DNA from 2 places in the Microbacterium sp. NPDC087589 genome. Region 1 is predicted to be linked to the other one. Evidence: predicted binding sites of a transcription regulator. Region 1 holds the regulator's gene; the other holds the start of a gene.

Region 1 (10,459 bases):
GGCATAGCCGCCCACAGGCGTCCGAACCGGTCCATCACCTGGCCGCTCGCATAGAACAGTGCGAAGTCGATCGCACCCGAGATGCCGACGACCAGCGCGATCGTCGAGGCGTCGAGACCGAGCGACAGCCCCCACAGCGGCAGCACCACCTGCCGCGCCGACCGCACGGCCGACAGCGATGCGGCCGCGAGCCCCAGTCGTCCGAGCACGCTGCGCTGCTGCCACATGGTGCGGAAGATGCCGGTGCGTTCGACCGTCGGAATCGATCCGGTGACCACCTCGCCCGAATCCTCCGACAGAGCTGCGGTGCGCACCGTGGTGGTCGCGGGGATCGTCTTCTCAGGATCGGGGCCCAGAAGCACGAGCAGCACCATCACGACGAGGCAGCCCAGGAAGAACCAGATCGCCGCCGACTCCGAACCGAACAGCTGCAGCAGACCGGCTGCGACGAAGGGCCCGATGAAGATGCCGAGCCGGAAGCTTCCGCCCAGCAGCGAGAGCGCGCGGGCGCGGAAGGCGATCGGCACCCTCGTGGTCATGAAGGCGTGACGTGCCAGGCCGAAGGCGGCAGCGCAGAAGCCGAGCAGGAAGACCGATGCCGCGAGCACCCCCAGCGAGGGAGCGAAGACCATGCCCACGCCGGCGCCGATCGCGATCACGCCGGCGATCACCATCGTGAAGCGTTCGCCGATGCGGCCCACGGCCCAGCCGGCAGGGAGGTTTCCGCAGAGCTGGCCGACGACCAGCGCGGATGCCACGAGCGCGGCGAACGCGATGTCGGCGCCCATGCGCGCGGCGATGACCGGGATCAGCGGGATGACTGCGCCCTCGCCGAGCGAGAAGAGGACGGTGGGGAGGTACACCATCGGTCCGAACCGCCTCAGGACCGTGGATGCGTTGCTCACTCGTTTCACGCTACTCCCGTTCGAACGCCGTACCCGCCCGCACAGGCGGCACGTTAGGCTGGACGCGACATGCTCGAACTCGATCTCTCCGCCGACATCCAGGCCCTGCGACTCACCTACGGTGACATTCGCGAGGTCATCGATGTCGAGACCCTCCGTTCCGACATCGCGCGTCTCAGCGAGGAAGCCGGCGTGCCGGACCTCTGGGACGACCCCGAACGCGCCCAGAAGGTGACCAGCGCGCTGAGCCACCGGCAGTCCGCGCTCGCCAGGGTCGAGGGCATCGGTCGTCGACTCGACGACCTCGAGGTCCTGGTCGGCCTCGCGAACGAGATGGGCGACGAGGAGTCGGCCATCGAAGCGCGCACCGAGCTGAACGCTCTCACCGAGATCATCAATCAGCTCGAGGTCCAGACCCTGATGGACGGCGAGTACGACGAGCGTTCAGCCATCATCACGATCCGCTCGGGTGCCGGTGGCGACGACGCCACCGACTTCGCGGAGATGCTCATGCGCATGTACCTGCGCTGGGCCGAGCGCCACAAGTACCCCGTCAAGGTGCTCGACACCTCGTACGCCGAGGGTGCCGGCATCAAGTCAGCCACGTTCGAGATCGATGCGCCCTACGCGTTCGGCACGGTGTCGGTCGAGGCGGGCACGCACCGCCTCGCGCGCATCAGCCCGTTCGGCTCTGCCGACAAGCGCCAGACGTCGTTCGCCGCGGTCGAGGTCATCCCGCTCATGGAGGAGGCGACCGAGGTCGAGATCCCCGAGAGCGACATCCGCGTCGACGTGTTCCGTTCTTCCGGCCCCGGTGGTCAGTCGGTCAACACGACCGACTCCGCTGTGCGCCTCACGCACCTTCCCACCGGCATCGTCGTCTCGATGCAGAACGAGAAGTCGCAGATCCAGAACCGCGCCGCGGCCATGCGCGTGCTGCAGACCCGACTCCTGCTCCTCCAGAAGGAGGAGGAGGCAGCGAAGAAGAAGGAGCTCGCCGGCAACATCACGGCGAGCTGGGGCGACCAGATGCGCTCGTACTTCCTCTACGGCCAGCAGCTCGTGAAGGATCTCCGCACCGGACACGAGTCGGGCAACCCGGCTGCCGTGTTCGACGGCGATCTCGACGGGTTCATCTCGGCCGGCATCCGCTGGCGCAAGCGCAAAGACGAGGACTGAGCGAAGGCTCCACTCTCAGCGGGCAGCCTCTTCGAGGCGGCCCGCTTTCTCGTCTGCCCCGACGGCGATGCACGGGCCTGGTCGACGGTAGCGATGTGGGATCGACGTACGAAGGCTGCGCGGCAGCGGGGCGGATGGTGGCCGAGCAGAAGCGGGCCCGTGCCGGATGCCGAAGCATCGTGGCACGGGCCCACCTGCGGTACGAACCGCCGGGCACCCGCCGGCCGATTCGCCCTGCGCTGTGTTCTAGCCGGCTGACGGGGTGACGGTGATGCGGGTGACCTCCCGCAGGACCTCGTCGGTGAAGATCACGTCGTAGGACTCGCTCTGCGCGACGTCGAAGGTGATCTTGCCGTCGACCGTGTCGCCGGGCTCGAGCTCTTCAGCCACGATCCCGTCGACGTAGTAGTCATAAGTCCCTTCGACGCCCTCAGCCGTCTCGATGCCGAAGTTGAAAGCGCTCAGATAGCTCGTGCCCGAGACACCGGTGAAGGTGACGTCGAGGATCACATAGCCGCCGTTCGTCGAGGGGATGCTCGAGCCGTCGCTCGTCGCCCAGGTGGCGGAGTGGATCGTCACCTCGCTGGTGGCGGCCATCTGATTGATCGGTACGGGGGAGCCCATCTCGCCCTCGACGACCTCGGGTGTGCCCGTGCCCTCTTCTTCGGTTCCGCTGCCGGTGTCCGAATCGCTCGACGGGGGTGCGGTCGGCAGATCGCGGACGACTTCGGACACCGTCGCGAACACGATGACGAAGAACATGACGACGGCGATGATCGCGCCGATCACCGAGAGGATGAGGCCCGAGATTCCCGGCCACTTCTTGCCCTTGAGGAACAGCGAGATCAGGGAGGTGATGAAGCCCACGCCGAGCAGCAGCCAGCCGAGCCAGAAGATCGTCGGGATGCACGACAGGATGGTGCCGAGCGCCGCGAGCCCGAGCCCGACGAGCCCGAGGATCGATGGACCCGAGGGCGCTGCGGGGGCCGTCGCTCCGTATGCGGGCGGGTAGCCCGCGGGGGCACCGTACTGCTGTCCCGCAGACGCGTAGGGTGCATTGCCCGGGTAGCTCGGCGCTGCCGCCCCCGGGTACCCGGGAGCCACGGGGTAGTCCTGAGGCTGCACGGGAGCAGCGGCACCGGGGTAGGAGGGTGCGTCCGCGCCATACGGATGGACGGCGTCATCGACCGGCGCCATGGCTCCCGGAGCGGTGAAACCGGGTTCCTGCTCGGCGCCGGGCTCTGCAGCGGAAGCGTCGGTGGTCGACCAGGGGGATTCGGGCTCGGGAGCCGCGACCTCGTCGATGGGCGCTCCAGTCGGAGCCTGCGCATCGGCATCGGCATCGGCATCGGCATCGGCATCGGCATCGGCATCGGACGGCGCGCGGGTGTTCCATGACTGGCTCTCGACGGCAGCGACAGACGCGATCGATGCGGCGGTCTCGGCGTCGGCCGCGGACTCCGCAGACTCCGCAGACTCGACGACGGGCGCGAAATGTTCGGTCCACTGGGTGCCGTCCCACCAGCGCTGGCGTCCGGATCCGTCGTCGTACCAGCCTGCAGGCGTCGTCATGGTTCCCCCTCGGAGTCTCGTCCACGCGGCGGCATGGAGCGGCACCTCCATGTATAGCAGTGCGGTGCGACACTCAGGGGGGCTGCGCGGGGTGTCGCTCGCGAGCAGATGAACGGGCGCACTTAGGCTCGAACCGCCATGATTCGGTTCGAGAACGTCACGAAACGCTATCGCGGGACCTCACGGCCCGCTCTGTCCGACGTCGACTTCGAAGTGCAGCGCGGGGAGTTCGTCTTCCTCGTAGGCGCGTCGGGGTCGGGCAAGTCGTCCTGTCTGCGGCTGATCCTCCGCGAGGACGTGCCGACCACAGGTCGCGTCGCCGTGCTCGGGCGCGACCTGCGTTCGCTCGCGAACCGCAAGGTGCCGTACTTCCGGCGTCACATCGGGTCCGTGTTCCAGGACTTCCGACTGCTTCCCTCGAAGACCGTCTATCAGAACGTCGCCTTCAGTCTGCAGGTCACGGGGTCGTCACGCGGCTTCATTCAGCAGGCCGTTCCCGAGGCGCTCGCGCTGGTCGGGCTCGACGGCAAGCAGAAGCGGATGCCGCACGAGCTCTCCGGCGGAGAGCAGCAGCGCGTCGCGATCGCTCGTGCTCTCGTCAACCGCCCCCAGGTGCTGCTGGCGGACGAACCGACCGGAAACCTCGACCCGGCGACATCGGTCGACATCATGCAGCTTCTCGCGAGGATCAACGCGGGCGGTACGACTGTTCTCATGGCGACTCACGAGGCGGGTTTCGTCGACCAGATGCAGCGCAGAGTGATCGAACTCCGCGACGGCGTGATGGTGCGAGACGAGGTGCACGGTGGCTATGGGGACACGTCGAAGATCCCGCGTCTCGTCCCTGAGGAGGTGCGCGGCGCCGCAGCTGCGGCTGCTCTCACCGCGGTGCAGGAGGTGCAGCGACAGACCGCCGATCTCTCCGTCGTCCGCGCGGCGCTCGCTGAGGAGCTCGACGCTCAGCGCAGGGCCGCAGGGGCATCCGCGGATGCGGTGCCATCCGCATCCGAGACACCTGAGGCTCAGGCCGCCCCGATCGAAGCCCCCACCCTCGAGGAGCAGGCGGTTGCCGCCCAGGCCCTTGCCGCGCCTCGGACGCACCCCATCGCGATGCCGCAGGTCGACGTCGCCGAGCTCGGCGTGGCCGATCGCCTCGGCCTGTCCGATGACGGCACCGAAGAAGTGGGGCCGACGTCATGAGAATCGGACTCATCCTCACCGAGGCGCTCGGTGGCCTTCGACGGAACATCTCGATGGTCATCTCCGTCGTGCTCGTCACCTTCGTGTCGCTGACGTTCGTCGGCGCCGCGATCCTCATGCAGGCGCAGATCGGCACCATGCGCGGCTACTGGACCGAGCGGGCCCAGGTCGCCGTGTACATGTGTTCCGACATCTCAGAACAGGACACCTGCGTCGACGGCGGCGCTTCGGACGAGCAGGTGAACGCCGTGCGAGCCCAGCTCGAAGGCGAGGCTCTCGCCCCTCTGATCAGCGAGGTCAGCTTCGACTCCAAGGAAGACACCTACGCCAAGCTCGTCGAACAGCTCGGCGAGGATCAGGCGAGCGTGATCACCCCTGAACAGGCGTTCGAGGTCTTCTTCGTCACCATGAAGGACCCCGGTCGATCGCAGGTGATCTCCGAGGCGTTCAACGGCGTCGCCGGCGTCGAGCAGGTGCAGGATCAGCTGCAGTACCTCGAGCCGCTCTTCTCGGCGTTGACGGTCGCCACGTACATCGCGGTGGGGATCGCCACGCTGATGCTGATCGCCGCCATCCTGCTGATCGGCACGACCATCAGGCTCTCCGCCTACGCCAGGCGCAAGGAGATCGGCATCATGCGCCTGGTAGGTGCCTCCAACCGCTTCATCCAGACGCCATTCGTGCTGGAGGGCGTGTTCGCCGCGTTCCTCGGTTCGGCGCTCGCGAGCGCCGCTGTCGTCGCCGGAGTGCACTTCGGTGTCGACGGCTACCTGCGAGGGCGCGTGCCGTTCATCACGACGTGGGTGACGATGCAGGATGCCGTCGTCGTCGTCCCGGTGCTGATCGGCATCGGCGTCGTGCTGGCCGCACTCTCGGCGGGCTTCGCGATCCGGCGCTGGCTTCGCACCTGACCGGCTCGCCGGTATAGACTGACAGGCTGTCGTGCGCCCGACCAGGGCTCTGGAACCACTGCGCGACACGGATCAGGAGAGAATCATGCCCAGGGAACGCGGGGAGAAGGTCATCGCGACCAATCGTCGCGCACGTCACGACTACAACATCGAGAAGTCGTACGAGGCGGGGATGGTGCTCACCGGCACCGAGGTGAAGTCGCTGCGTCAGGGGCGCGCGAATCTGAGCGACGGATATGCGTTCGTCAAGGGGAACGAGGTCTTCCTCGATTCCGTGCACATTCCGGAGTACTCGCAGGGGCACTGGACCAACCACTCGGCGAAGCGCGTGCGCAAGCTGCTGCTGCACCGCGAGGAGATCGCGAAGCTGCAGCATGCCGTGTCCGCGGGTGGGTACACGCTGATCCCGCTGAAGCTGTACTTCTCGGATGGACGCGCCAAGGTCGAGATCGCCCTCGCCAAGGGCAAGAAGGAGTACGACAAGCGTCAGACCCTGCGCGAGCGTCAGGACACCCGCGAGGCCGATCGTGCCATGCGGTTGCGCAACCGCGTCGGAGAGTGATCAGCGCGAGGGCGTGAAGCCGAACACGCGCCCGAGAAAAGCGAGCTCCCTTTCGAGCGCGTCGACGATGGTCTCGCTCGCACGGAAGCCGTGTCCTTCACCGGGGTAGAGCACATACTCGTGATCCACGCCTCGCTGCGCCAGCGCATCGCGGATCGCCTCGGACTGCGACGGCGGCACCACGCGGTCCTCCGCGCCCTGCATGAGCAGCACGGGCACGTCGATCCGATCGACGTGGGTGAGGGGCGAGCGGTCGATGTAGACGGCCTCCGCATCGGGCAGTGGCCCCACCAACCCCTCGATGTAGTGCGCTTCGAAGTCGTGCGAGTGCTCGCTCAGCATCCGCAGGTCTGCCACGCCGTATCTGCTGATGCCCGCGGCGAAGGTTCCGCCTCGCACCAGGGACGAGAGCACCGTCCAGCCGCCGGCCGAGCCCCCGCGGATCGCGATGCGATCGGGGTCGGCGAGTCCGGTGTCGGCGAGGCCGCGCGCCGCCGCGATGACGTCGTCGACGTCGACCACGCCCCATGCGCCGTCGAGCCGTTCTCGGTAGGCACGTCCGTAGCCCGTCGATCCGCCGTAGTTGACATCGAGCACGCCGATGCCGCGGCTGGTCCAGAAGCCGATGGCCGCTGACGCGGCGCCGGTGACGTGAGCCGTCGGTCCACCGTGCACGAGCACGATGTAGGGAGGGAGCTCGTCGTCTGCGGCTGACGCCGACGGATTCATCGGCTCGTAGGCGAAGGCGTGGACGGGGCCGTGCACGCCATCCACCAGGATCTCGGATGCCACCGGCATCCACGTGGGGTCCGCCGGTGTCGCTCCCGCGACCACCTCGACCTCGCCGGAGTCGACGTCGACGCACCAGACGCCCGGCGCAGTCGACGAGCTGTTGCCGGAGAGCAGCACACGGGAGCCCGCGACGTCGTCGACGCTGACATGGCCGTCGGCGGGGACGAGCAGGCGTCGGGCGCTGCCGTCGCGTTCCATGACGACCACCTCGTCGCGTCCGTTGGTGCGGACAGCCACGATGCGGCCGTCGGCGAGTGGTCGGTACCACCGGTTGCCGAGCACCCAGAGACCGTATCCCGTGTCGGCGTCAGCGTCGTCGATCTGCGCTGCGGGGCCGACCGCTCGCAGGCCGTCCACGTGCTGTCGGTGCAGCGCCCAGCGGCCCGAGGGATCGTCGGAATACAGGATCTCCTGGTCGTCCGTCCACTCCGGTTGGAGGGCGGCCCGTGTGGGCAGCTCTGTGCGCTCGGTGCCGTCGGAGAGCACGAGCGAGGCGTGCTGCCAGGGCATCCGTTCGCCGGACCACTCGACCCACGCGGTGCGAGTTCCGTCCGGCGACAGCGCGGGATGCGCGTAGAACGAGCCTCCCTGCACGAGAACCGTCAAGAGCGCTGGCTCTTCGGATGCTGAGCCGTCGGTCGGAATCTCGACGATGCCGCGCTGGTGGGGGTCGACCGAGAGGTCCTCCCGCACAGCGAACAGGCGGCCGTTCTGCAGGCGGAGGCCGCCGTACGCCGGCCCTGCAGGGGTCAGGGGCGTCGGAGCGCCGCCGCGCGGCATCCGATGCACGCGTTGATCCTTGGCATCGACGAAGAACAGCGTGCCCTCGGCATCCGCCGTCCATGCCCCGCCGCCGTACTCGTGCACCCGCGACCGGGCGCTCCACGGAGCGGGGAGGATCTCGGCGCCGCTGGAGCTGCGCACAGTCAGGCGCCCGCCCTCGGAAGGCACCGACTCGCCCCACCAGACGTCATCACCGACGATGGCGGAGCCGTCGATCCTCGGAGACGACGCGGCGATCCGATCGGGAGTGAACGGGGATGGCCAGGTACCGAATGGCGACGACATGGTTCGAGCCTATGATGCACCGGCGCTTGCCGTCACGCGCGGTGCGATCACGACGGCGGCCTCACGCCTTCGGGAGTGCTCTGTTCATGCACCTCGCGTGCGGAGGGAGTCAGACGGATCGCAGCACTGCGACGATCTTCCCGAGAATGACCGCCTCGTCGCCGAGGATCGGCTCGAACGCGGAGTTCCGGGGGAGCAGCCACGTGTGGCCGTCGCGTCGCCGCAGCACCTTGACCGTAGCCTCGTCATCGAGCATCGCGGCGACGATCTCGCCGTTCTCAGCGCTGTTCTGCGAACGGACGACGACCCAATCGCCGTCGCAGATCGCCGCGTCGATCATCGACTCGCCGGACACCTTCAGCATGAACAGGTCGCCCTTGCCGACGAGCTGACGGGGGAGCGGGAAGATCTCCTCGACCTGCTGGTCTGCCGTGATCGGGACGCCGGCGGCGATGCGCCCGACGAGAGGAACCAGCGCGGCGTCTCCGACCGGCGTCGCCACATCGGCGGGGTTCTCGCCGCTCGTGCCGGGGAGGTCGATCAGCACCTCCATCGCGCGGGTCTTTCCGGGGTCGCGGCGCAGATAGCCGCTGAGCTCGAGCTGGCCCAGCTGGTGGGTCACGCTGGAGAGCGACTTGAGTCCGACGGCATCGCCGATCTCGCGCATGCTCGGGGGATAGCCGTAGTGACTGATCGACGTCTGGATGACCTCGAGGATCGCCATCTGCTTGGGGCTCAGGTTCTTGCGGCGACGAGTGCGCGGGGAATCGGCCTCGGGGGCGGAGTTGTCGCTCATGGTGCTCCTCAGGTGTGCGATCCGGCGTCTCAGTTCGAATGTCGGAGGCCCGTGGTGGGGTGGTCCTATCGAAACCGTATCCGAGAAACGCGCCGATGTGGAAGATCTGTTCGAGCGTGTCGGCCGATTCTCGCACTTCTGTTTCGAAGAACGCTTGACAGATGTTCGAATTCGAAGATAACTTCGGTACGTAGCTTCGCATCCACGGCTCCCGGCCGAGGCGCGGATGCGGACGCTACGCCAACTTCACCGCCCACGCGGTAGATGCAGAGGAGCACGACATGAGCACCATTACCTTCAGCAGTGCAGCAGTCCTTCCGGTTCGCCCGGCGACGCGGCTCCGTCTGACGGCGCGTGGTCGACGCGTCGTGCTCTCCGTCGCGGCAGTGCCTCTCGCAGTCGGGATCGCGTTCGCAGCGCTCAGCGGTGGCAGCGCGATGGCGTCAGGTGAGCAGACCGAGACGGCGTCGTTCGCGACGGTGACCGTGATGCCCGGCGACACTCTCTGGTCGATCGCAGAGTCGATCGCACCCGGCGCCGACCCGCGTGACGTGATCGGCGACATCACGCGTCTGAATCTGCTGCGCGGCGGAACGCTGCAGATCGGTCAGGATCTGGCGATTCCGGCGCAGTACTCAGAGTGAGCCTCGCCTGCGCTGGTCGATCGAGCGAGTTCGTCTTCATACTCGGTCCTCACGGGCATCCGTGAGGTGAACGCGGCCTACCATGGGAAGGGTGACTGCATCACTCGACGACCTGCCGCTTCGCGACGACCTCCGGGGGCTCACGCCATACGGAGCACCTCAAGCGCCACTCCCGATCGCCCTGAACGTCAATGAGAACACGCATCCGGTTCCGGACGCCGTGGCCAGCGACATCCTCGACGACATCGCGGTCGCGCTCCGAGACGTCAACCGTTACCCGGATCGCGAGTTCACCACTCTGCGTGAGGGCTTCGCCGAGTATCTCGGCCACGGCCTGGACGCCAGTCAGATCTGGGCGGGCAACGGGTCGAACGAGGTCCTTCAGCACATCCTTCAGGCATTCGGAGGGCCGGGTCGTACGGCGTTCAGCTTCAACCCGACCTACTCGATGTATCCGCTGATCTCGAAGGGGACCGGGGCCCGGTGGGTCGCCGGCACGAGGCAGCCCGACTACACCATCACGCCCGAGGAGGCGGCGGCGCAGGTGAGAGAGGTCGATCCCGATGTCATCCTGCTCTGCTCCCCGAACAATCCCACGGGCACGCCGCTCGGTCTCGATGTCGTCGAGGCCGTGTACGAGGCTTCGAATGGAATCGTCGTCGTCGACGAGGCGTACCAGGAGTTCGCGCCGCACGAGGCGTCATCAGCTCTCACGCTGCTCGATGGGCGCCCTCGGCTCGCAGTGTCTCGCACTATGAGCAAGGCGTTCGCCTTCGCGGGCGCGCGGGTGGGGTATCTCGCGGCGGATCCCGCATTCATCGACGCGCTGA
Region 2 (10,459 bases), 110 kb from region 1:
GGTGCTCGACTACCGGCCCAATCTCGCAGCGCGGGCGCTGGTGACCAGCAAGTCCAACATGCTGGGCATCCTCGCGGCGACCGTGGGGGAGTTCGGTCCCACGTCCTCGATCGTCGGCATCGAAGACGCCGCGCGCGAGGAGGGATACTCGGTGTCGACGCTCAACCTCTCGGCCACGACGCCGGAGGCGATCGGCAACGCGCTGCGGCAGCTGGCGCGCGAGCAGGTCGACGGCATAGTCGTCCTGGCCCCGCAGGTCCGGGCGTTCCATGTGCTCAAGGGCATGGCGGTCGAGATGCCCTTCGTGTCGCTGCAGACCGCATCGGGCTCCGACGGGGTGACCCTGTCGGCCGACCAGGTCGCCGGTGCGCGCACCGCCACCGAGCATCTGATCGGGCTCGGCCACAGCGACATCATTCACATCGCAGGTCCCCAGGACTGGATCGAGGCCGAGTCGCGCATGCGCGGATACCTTGATGCGCTGCGCGAAGCCGATCTTCCGACCTTCCCGCCGATCCGAGGCGACTGGACGGCGGACTTCGGCTACTTCGCGGGGCAGGAGCTGTCGCGACGCCGAGATTTCACGGCTGTGTTCGTCGCGAACGACCAGATGGCGATCGGTCTGATGCACGGGTTCCGGGATGCCGGCGTCCGTGTGCCCGAAGACGTGAGCGTCGTCGGCTTCGACGACATCCCCGTCGCCGCCCACGTCGCGCCGACTCTGAGCACGGTGCATCAGGACTTCCCCGAGCTCGGGCGCCGGGCGGTGCGGATCCTGCTCGCGCAGATTCGCGGTGAGCAGGTACCTCAGTTCGGGCCGCTCCAGACGACACTGCGCACGAGGGAATCGTCGGCACCTCGATAGAGCCACAATTTCGCTCGTGGTCTTGACAGCGTCTCGGCGAGCGTAGACTATGTAATCCAATGTGAACGGTCACATCGAAGGTGACCGCCCGTCGCGAGGAAGATCTTGTGAGCACCACAGCAACGTTGCCGGTCGTGTCAGGCCCCATCCTGGAGATGCGCAGCATCACCAAGGAGTTCCCGGGTGTCAAGGCGCTGTCCGACGTGTCCATCACCGTCCGCACCGGAGAGATCCATGCGATCTGCGGGGAGAACGGCGCAGGAAAGTCGACCCTGATGAAGGTCCTCTCCGGCGTGTATCCCTACGGCACGTACGAGGGGGACATCCTGCTCTACGGCGAGGAGCAGCGCTATCGCGACATCGCCGCGAGCGAGGCGGCCGGAATCGCGATCATCCACCAGGAACTCGCGCTGATCCCCGAGCTCTCGATCACCGAGAACATCTTCCTCGGCAACGAGACCAGCCGCTTCGGCACGATCGACTGGCGCGCACAGCGCCAGCGCACGGTCGAGCTGCTCGCCAGGGTGGGTCTGAAGGAAGACCCCGATGTGGCGATCAAGACGCTCGGTGTCGGCAAGCAGCAGCTGATCGAGATCGCCAAGGCCCTCAACAAGGACGTCAAGCTCCTCATCCTCGATGAGCCCACCGCCGCCCTCAACGAGAACGACTCGCAGCACCTGCTCGATCTGATCCTCGGCCTCAAGGCCAAGGGCATCGCGTCGATCATCATCAGCCACAAGCTCAACGAGATCGAGCAGATCGCCGACGAGATCACGATCATCCGCGACGGCCGCACGGTCGAGACGCTCGACATCTCACGCGGTGAGATCAACGAGGACCGGATCATCCGCGGAATGGTCGGCCGCTCGCTCGAGAGCCGCTACCCCGACCGCACCCCCGAGATCGGCGAGGTCTTCTTCGAGGTCAAGGACTGGTGGGTGCAGCACCCGACGGTCTCCGAGCGCATGGTCGTCAAGGGGTCGAACCTCAACGTCCGCCGCGGTGAGGTCGTCGGCATCGCCGGCCTCATGGGCGCCGGTCGCACCGAGTTCATGATGAGCATCTTCGGACGCTCGTACGGCAACTTCCAGGGCGGACAGATCGTCAAGGACGGCCGCGAGATCTCCATCCCGGATGTCTCCTCCGCCATCAAGCACGGACTCGCCTACGTCAGCGAGGACCGCAAGGTGCTGGGTCTCAACCTGCTCGACACCATCAAGCGGTCGGTGGTGGCGGCCAAGCTGTCGAAGATCTCGAAGCGCGGCGTCGTCGACGAGCGCGAGGAGTACTCGGTCGCCGAGCGCTACCGCAAGGCGCTGCGCATCAAGACGCCGAGCGTCGAAGAGGGCGTCGGCAAGCTCTCGGGAGGAAACCAGCAGAAGGTCGTGCTGGCGCGGTGGATGTTCACCGACCCCGACCTGCTGATCCTCGACGAGCCCACCCGCGGCATCGACGTGGGGGCGAAGTACGAGATCTACGCGATCATCAACGAGCTCGCCTCGCAGGGCAAGGGCGTCATCGTCATCTCCAGCGAGCTGCCCGAGCTGCTCGGAATCTCCGACCGCATCTACACAGTCTTCGAAGGTCGGGTCACCGACTGCATCCCGGCCGACCAGGCGACACCCGAGGCACTCATGCGCAGCATGACCTCCGCGACTCAGAAAGCATCAGCATGACCACCGACCTCACGACAACGAAGCGTGGCTTCCACTTCGGCGACATCCGCAAGATGTTCGGGGGCAACGGCACCTCGTCGCTGCGCCAGTTCGGCATCCTCGGCAGCCTCATCGTCATCATCGCGCTCTTCGAGATCCTGACGCTGCTGCGCAACGGACCGAACGGTGCGACGCTGACGTCGGGCAACCTGATCAACGTCATCAACCAGTACTCGTTCATCCTGATCCTCGCGATCGGCATGGTGATGGTCATCATCATGGGGCACATCGACCTGTCGGTCGGTTCGGTGGCGGCCTTCACCGGCATCATCGTCGCGAAGTCGATGGCCGACTGGAACCTCCCTTGGCCGGCGGCGATCCTCCTGGGTCTCGGTGTGGGTGCCCTGGTGGGTGCCTGGCAGGGATTCTGGGTGGCGTATGTCGGGGTGCCCGCGTTCATCGTGACGCTCGCCGGCATGCTCTTCTTCCGCGGCGCGCAGCAGTGGATCGGCGACGCTCAGACGATTCCGGTGCCCAAGGGCTTCCAGGTGATCGGCACCGGCTATCTGCCCGAGGTCGGGCTTCCGCTCAACTTCAACGTTCCGACGATGCTCCTCGCCCTGGTCGCCGTGGCATGGCTGGTCTTCTGGGAGATCCGCACCCGTCGCCAGCAGCACAAGATGGGGTCGGACAGTGCACCCCTGTGGGTCAGCGTGGTCAAGGTCGTGCTCCTCTCGGTCGTCGTCCTCGCCGCTGCGTGGATGTTCGCGACCGGTCGCCCCGGCACCAGCTTCCCGGTTCCGGGTCTGATCCTGCTCGCTCTGGTCATCATCTACTCGTTCATCACGCGGAACACCGTGTTCGGCCGTCACATCTACGCCGTGGGTGGCAACCGCCAGGCTGCGCGCCTCTCGGGTGTCAAGGACCGCTGGGTCGACTTCTTCGTCATGATGAACATGTCGATGATGGCCGCTCTCGCCGGCATGATCTTCGTCGCCCGTTCGCAGGCCTCCGGACCGAACGACGGCACGGGCTGGGAGCTCGACGCCATCGCTTCCGTCTTCATCGGTGGCGCCGCAGTCGCCGGTGGCATCGGAACCGTGATCGGGTCGATCATCGGTGGTCTGGTCATGGCGTTCCTCAACAACGGTCTCGCTCTGCTGGGCCAGGGCGCTGACGTCGTCTCGATGATCAAGGGCCTCGTGCTCCTGCTCGCGGTCGGCATCGACGTCTGGAACAAGCAGCAGGGCCGCCCGTCGCTCATCGGTTTCATGATGCGTCGCTCGAACCGTCAGGTGGATCCGGCCACCGAGACGTTCGAACCCAACAGGACTTACCAAGCCCCTCCCGTCGACAAGACAAGGGCCGAGTAAGCGGAATCTCCGCGCAGTGCTCGCGCGCAGAATCCGTCACATCACACAGAAAGAGATCACATGAAGAAGATCATCGTCACAGCGACAGCGCTCGTCGCGACGGCTGCCTTCGCACTCACGGGTTGCTCCGGTGAGCGCGGCGGCGGAACCGACACGGGATCCGGCGAAGAGGCCGAAGCAGGCTTCGAAGCAGGCTCCCCGATCGGTGTCGCGCTTCCCGACAAGACCAGTGAGAACTGGGTCCTCGCGGGCCAGCTCTTCACGGACGGCCTCGAAGAGGCCGGCTTCAAGGCCGACGTGCAGTACGCCCCGGCGAGCAACACGGTCGCCGAGCAGCAGAACCAGATCCAGGCCATGGTCACCAACGGTGCCAAGGTCATCATCATCGGTGCGAAGGATGGCAAGCAGCTCGCCACCCAGGTGCAGGCCGCCCAGGATGCAGGCGCCTACGTGATCGCGTACGACCGTCTGATCGAGAACACCGAGGCAGTCGACTACTACGTCGCGTTCGACAACTTCAAGGTCGGCCAGCTGCAGGGCCAGGCTCTCCTCGATGGACTCGCCGAGCGTGCGGGCCACGAGGCTCCGTACAACGTCGAGCTCTTCTCGGGCTCGCCGGATGACGCCAACTCGAAGGTCTTCTTCGACGGCGCCATGGACGTGCTCCAGCCCGAGATCGACAACGGCAACCTCGTCGTCGTGTCGGGTCAGACCGAGATCGCGCAGACCGCGACCGAGGGATGGCTTCCGGAGAACGCGCAGAACCGTATGGACACGCTGCTGACCTCGTCGTACAGCGGTGACACCGTGGTCGACGGTGTGCTGTCGCCGAACGACACCCTTGCTCGCGCCATCATCACGTCGGTGCAGCAGGCCGGCAAGCCGGTTCCGGTCGTCACGGGTCAGGACTCCGAGGTCGAGTCGGTGAAGTCGATCATGGAGGGCATCCAGTACTCCACGATCAACAAGGACACCGCGCTGCTCGTCGAGCAGTCGATCAAGATGGTCGGCCAGCTGCAGGCGGGCGAGACCGTCGATGTCAACGACGAAGAGTCGTACGACAACGGCGTGAAGGTCGTTCCGGCCTACCTGCTCGACCCGATCATCGTCACGAAGGAGAACGCCGCTGAGGCGTACGCCAACGTGCCGAGCCTCCTCGAGATCGTGCAGTCGTACCAGTAAGCGTCGAGTCCTCGCCGAGGGCAGACGAGGGGCCGCCCGGGTCATACGACCCGGGCGGCCCTTTGTCATCTCGGTCGATTTTTCACACGGTGCGCTAGCCCCAGAGGGGGTCGTCGGGATCGGGAGAGTCTGTGCCGTCGGCATCTGTCATGATGCGCGCTTCAGCGATCCACGACGTCAGAGGGCCGTCGCGGAGGAGATGAGGTCGCGGTGTGTCGAGCACAACGGAGGCGGTCACCTTGTCCAGCGGCTCATCGCTCGCGAAAATGACGACGTTGCCGAGTGGCCCTTCCGCATCTTCCGGCTCTGCGTCGAGCACGACAGCGATGTGATCGAACACGGTGCTCAGGGTCGCGGCCTGTCGTCGTGAGTATTCGAACGGATGCCCGTCGAGCAGGTTCACGGCGACCACGCCTGCTGCTGCGGAGCGCGCGGCGACCCGGCGATAGAACTCCTGGCTGGCCACACGATGCCGGATGACGGCGGCATCCCAGAGATCGACGACGGTGAAGCACGCCTCCACCCAATCGGTGTCGATTGCGGTGCGATACCTCGCTGCGTCGTCAAGTCCGGGGGACGGAGATGACTGCACCGGCGATGTCTTCTCATTCGGAAGAGCGGCGTCCGCGACCGTCCGAGCGTCACCGAAGATGACTCGTATGTCAGACCCGGGAGGCAATGGCAGCGCGTCGATGACGGCGGCGTAGAGCGCGGGTTCGAACTCCACCACCAGCTGAGGTGATCCGGCGCGCGTCGCCTGGACGTAGCGTGCCAGCGTGAGTGCTCCGGCCCCCAGATGCACGGTGAACAGCGGCGCATGGGGCTCGGCGGCGGCATCCATTGCGCGGGCGATGTGTTGGGTGTAGCTGTACTCGAGGTCGGTGGGCTCGGTGATCGAGACGACGGACTGCGCAATTCCATCCACGCTGAGCTCGAAGCGACCGGGTCGCCTTCTCGACTGCACCAGCTTTGCCTTGCGGTTGGCTAGTGAGAGCGAGAACAACCGGCGACTCCATGGCACCTGTCTAGTTTAAGCCGGAGGGGATCGGTCGGCCGCTGCCTCTCGAGGAGCAGAGTGGACCTTCGGGCTCGGGGGCTCTTTCTTGTCGGCGCGCTGCTGTGGTGCTTTCTTCAGCAGCCGATGCCGGCGGGATTCTCGTGACAGGTGTGGGCGACGAGCGCGGTGCGGGCTTCGAGGATGCGGATCTCCTGGGTGGCACCGGGCGTCGTGAGCTGTCCGGGAACCTCGATCCAGTCCCCGCCGAGGTCCACCTGCGCGGTGTATCGGATGTCCACTCGGGCCGAGTACACGCCGGGTTCGCGGTAGACGTGGCTGGTCGGGGTCGGCGTGAACTGCGCCTGGCCGAGAGCCTCCCAGGTCTGTCCCGGTGTCGTCAGTGTGGCCGAGCTGCCGTCGCCGTAGGTGTAGTCGTACCCGGCGGGGACGAACCGCACGCGCAGTGGCACGCCGAACAGCTCCCCGTCTTCGATCTGCGGCGTCGCAGCAGCGGTGAAGTTGGTCGGCATGCCGGCGATCCCGACGTTTCCGGGTTCGGCGGTGGCGAGGACGGATGCCGGCGCGAACCGCGCGAGGTCGGAGATGACGATCGTCGGGATGCCGGTCGCCGGCGGGATGGACGGGGACGGCGGTGGGGAAGCGGTCCGGTTCTGACGGGGTGCGCATCGCGTGGTGCCCGAGTCGTCCATGCACGCCGCGAGATCGATCGCCTCCTGGCTCGGTCCCGACGGTGCGCTGGAGCCGGATGGGCCGCCGGGGCCTCCGTTGCTGCGGCGTGCGTCAGTGTTCGGGTTGGTGCCCTGCTGCTGTTGCGTGCCCGTGATGGTGAGCGACGAGCCGTCCGTTGACCCGCAGAGGCCGACGCGAGACGCAGCTGTCGTACAGGTACTCATGCGTGCTGCGTCCGTTGTGACCGGGCCAAGTACAAGAAGAAGTCCGATGCAAACGGCCGTCACCTTGGTCAACATGTTGAGCCATCAACCATGGATTCGTTGGAGATGCGTAATGCGTCTCCCGCCCCGACGAAGACAACCCGCTGCTCGACCTTTTGCCCCCTCTCGAGCGGCGTCACATCCGCTCCCGACTTGTTGATCAGCGAGACATTCGAGACGTCCATGCAAACGATGCCGGTCATCGTAGGGAAGTCGCCGTCGATGTCCGCTGATTCTCCAAAGAATGCCTCGACTACCGCTACGCCGGAGACGTGCAGCTCGCTTGATGACAGAAGGTTCTGAGTGTCTATATCGCCCTCAAGTGCTAGACCGGTCAGGTACCGTTGCGGATCGGCGCCCTCCGTCCCGTTCGACCGTGCGTTCACTGCATCGTTGTAAGCCCGATACACCTCTTCCGCCGCCGCAAACGCCTCCTCTTCGCTGGCGAAGGCGGGCGTCGGAGTGGGAACCGGCGCCGCCGCCGGTGCGCAGCCGAGCAGCTGGCCGAGCGCGATAGCCACGATCACGACAACCGTTCTTCTTCCGCGCGTCGTCATCGGTCTGGGAGTTGGCGAGGGTCGCGAACGAGAAGAGGTCACCGCGCCACCGTAATGAAAACTTGCTCAACCGCGTCGCAGTTGTCCACAGGTCCGAACCAGCATGATCGCCTTCCTCAGAACGGCGCGCGTGCAGCATCCTCTGCCACGGTGAAGGTCACTGTGTTCGGTGCAGGAGGGGTGTCGACGTAGGTTCGGCCTGTCGGGCTCGTCCACGCCATGACCCCGCCGGGTTTCTGCTCGACGTGCCAGGGGGAGTGGTGTTTCAGGACGTGATGTCGACGACAGAAGGATGCAAGGTTTGTGTCGCAGGTGGCGCCACCTGTCGAGGCCGCATGATTGTGGTCGAGATCACATTTTCGAGCGGCGATCCCGCAGGTGGGGAAGCGACATCGTTGGTCACGCGCTCGCAGGTGCCTGCGCAGATGGCGATTCGGTCGATAGCGGTCGACCGCGAGCACTCGACCGCTGATCGGATGCGTCAGCACCCGGTCCCACCCCTTCGTCTGACCGGCGATCGTGCGTGCGGTGTCGACATCGATCGGTGACCGCCCGTCGAGCTCGGCGGGCGGCGTCGCATCGGCGTCAGACGCCGCGTCCGCATCGCTGTCCATCAGCGTCGTCACCGGCACCGTGATCTCGATACGCGCACTGATGGCGCCGAGCAGTCCGTCTTCGCTGTCGTGACCTGTCGGCTGACCGCTGAGCACGAGATCCGCGAGCAGATCGGCACGGATCTCATCGACCGTTCGATCATCCGGCTCGAACTCGCTGCCGTCGTGAGCTGCCTGTCGCTTCGCGCGCAGGGTCTCGTTGCGCAGCGCGTGCGCCATCTGCGAGATTCGGTCGAACATGCCGTGGACGAGCGCCGCGGGCGCGTGCGTGTGCAGCGCAGCCATCCCGTCTTCGCCATCCGTCACCCATACGCGTCTCTGAGACCTGGCTCGCCGGTGTCGCTCCGATACGGTCGTCGGAGCGAACCGCTCGGCCACTCGCCGCGCCGACGCGCGCAGACGGTTGGGCGACTCCACCTCGGCGATCGGGAGGATGATCGCGGAGTACTTCTCGCGATCGCTGGGCGACTCGATGCGTGACCCCGCGTCGACGATCACCCGGGAATGCGCCGGGCTGATCCGCCCCGCCCCCTGTGCCGCCCATACGGCCGGGAACCGATCGACCAGCAGCTCAGCGGCCGCCATCCGCCGCTCGATCGTGCGGTCGCTGACGTGCTGCACTGCAGCGATCTCGGCCGCGATCGTCCTGATCGAGTGGTCGCCTCGATCAGGGTGATCGCCCTGCTTGGCGATGTCGATCGCCAGCCGCCCGGCGATCGCCAGCAACCCGTCACGCGCGGCGCTCATGCTGCTGAGCGTCGCCTCCGCGACCTCTAGCGCGGCGACGAGATCGGCGAGATCCGCCATCTGTGCGTCGGTCGCGTCGAGCAGTGCTGTCATGTCCTCAAGTAGATCAGCAACCACCGACATTCGAAGATAGATACGAAACATTCCGATCCGGATATGGTCACGGAAAGATAACGAAAGCGTGCGACACTGGCAGAATGCTCCTCCACGCGACCGATACCGGGACGGGCCCGAGCACCGTGCTCCTGCTCCACGGAATGATGGGGTCATCCGAGAGCTGGTGGCGTCTGATCCCGTCGCTCACAGCAAACGGCCACCGCGTGATCGCCCTCGACCTCCCCGGTCACGGCCGTTCGGAACGCGATCCGCAGCTCACGATCGAGCGGGCGGCGGCCTCCGTGGTCGAGACGGTTAGGGATCTCGGGCCCGGGCGCCCATTCGCAGCCATCGGCCATTCCTACGGGGCGACAGTCCTCGCCGCGGCCGCCGAGATGCTGCAACCCGACCTGTGCGTGTACGTCGACGCGGCGCTCTCCCTGACCGGAGGCCGCGACCGAGCGGGACTCATAGCGCAGTACGCGCGCGACCGCAGAGCGCGCTTGACTCCGAAGCATCTGCTCGCATCCCGACCTTTCTACTCTCTGCAGGACGCCGAGGTGGAAGCCCGCGCCGCCGCACTCTTCGACCCGGCGACGACAGCATCTATCTCCTGCGATACGGATCACTCCTGGCTTCCCGCCGCCGGTTCGATCATCGTGCGTGCCGAGCCGAGCGCGTGGGTCAGCGACGAGGACGCCCGCAGATTCGCGGCGAACGGTGCCGATGTCCGCAGCATCCCCGGGGCCGCGCACACCATCTGGTACAGCCATTTCGACGAGTTCGCTGCCGCTCTCCCCGAGCTCTTCGACCAAGCGGGGCCGCACGCCCTGTCGTAGCCTCGGATCATGATGGCCGCGGCGAGACCCTCGGATGCGGTGCTCGCGGAGTTCGGAGTCCTCGCCACGCACCGCGAGGAACCCCTGAACCTCCCCGGCGGACGCGGCCTGACCTGGCGTGCGGCCGACATCGTCCTGCGCCCCTCGTCCGGAGACGGGGAGACGCTGTGGAAGGCGAACATCCTCGCGCATCTGCCGCACACCTCGGCATTCCGCACGCCGCGCCCGATCCCATCGGCGTCCGGAGGGTGGACGATCGACGGCTGGGAGGCCTGGCACTGGCTGCCCGGCCAGACCGATGAGACCCGTGTGACCGACGTGCTCGCCGCCGGCGCGGCATTCCATCGTACGGTCGCGGACCTCGACCGACCCGACTTCCTCGACGCCGCAGTCGACCCATGGGCGCGGTCAGACAGGATCGCCTGGGAAGAAGAGGATCTCCCGCCGGGCGGCACGCTCGAGCGACTCGCCACCGCCTTCCGAGCGGTGGACGCGCCGGCCCAGATCATCCACGGCGATCTCCTCGGCAACGTGATGTTCGAACAGGGTCAGCCGCCGACGATCATCGACTGGGCGCCGTA

What was found. Region 1 encodes LexA, which represses DNA repair genes until DNA is damaged. Its sites were predicted from a motif close to TCGAACANNTGTTCGA; they were not measured.
Region 2: the regulator LexA is predicted to act here: its motif matches at 9,067-9,082, upstream of ACIOU8_RS16350 (DUF222 domain-containing protein).

The regions. Positions count from the first base shown of each region.
Region 1 is NZ_JBIUWV010000008.1:37,564-48,022, reverse strand. It holds gene ACIOU8_RS15785 (MFS transporter) at 1-866, opposite strand, end outside; gene prfB (peptide chain release factor 2) at 975-2,084, shown strand; gene ACIOU8_RS15775 (DUF2510 domain-containing protein) at 2,331-3,656, opposite strand; gene ftsE (cell division ATP-binding protein FtsE) at 3,795-4,856, shown strand; gene ftsX (permease-like cell division protein FtsX) at 4,853-5,767, shown strand; gene smpB (SsrA-binding protein SmpB) at 5,853-6,329, shown strand; gene ACIOU8_RS15755 (prolyl oligopeptidase family serine peptidase) at 6,330-8,189, opposite strand; gene lexA (transcriptional repressor LexA) at 8,299-8,985, opposite strand; gene ACIOU8_RS15745 (LysM peptidoglycan-binding domain-containing protein) at 9,267-9,629, shown strand; gene ACIOU8_RS15740 (histidinol-phosphate transaminase) at 9,712-10,459, shown strand, end outside.
Region 2 is NZ_JBIUWV010000008.1:151,963-162,421, reverse strand. It holds gene ACIOU8_RS16385 (LacI family DNA-binding transcriptional regulator) at 1-865, shown strand, start outside; gene mmsA (multiple monosaccharide ABC transporter ATP-binding protein) at 1,021-2,541, shown strand; gene mmsB (multiple monosaccharide ABC transporter permease) at 2,538-3,893, shown strand; gene ACIOU8_RS16370 (substrate-binding domain-containing protein) at 3,954-5,075, shown strand; gene ACIOU8_RS16365 (hypothetical protein) at 5,170-6,000, opposite strand; gene ACIOU8_RS16360 (hypothetical protein) at 6,207-6,986, opposite strand; gene ACIOU8_RS16355 (hypothetical protein) at 7,055-7,582, opposite strand; gene ACIOU8_RS16350 (DUF222 domain-containing protein) at 7,699-9,036, opposite strand; gene ACIOU8_RS16345 (alpha/beta fold hydrolase) at 9,141-9,878, shown strand; gene ACIOU8_RS16340 (hypothetical protein) at 9,888-10,459, shown strand, end outside.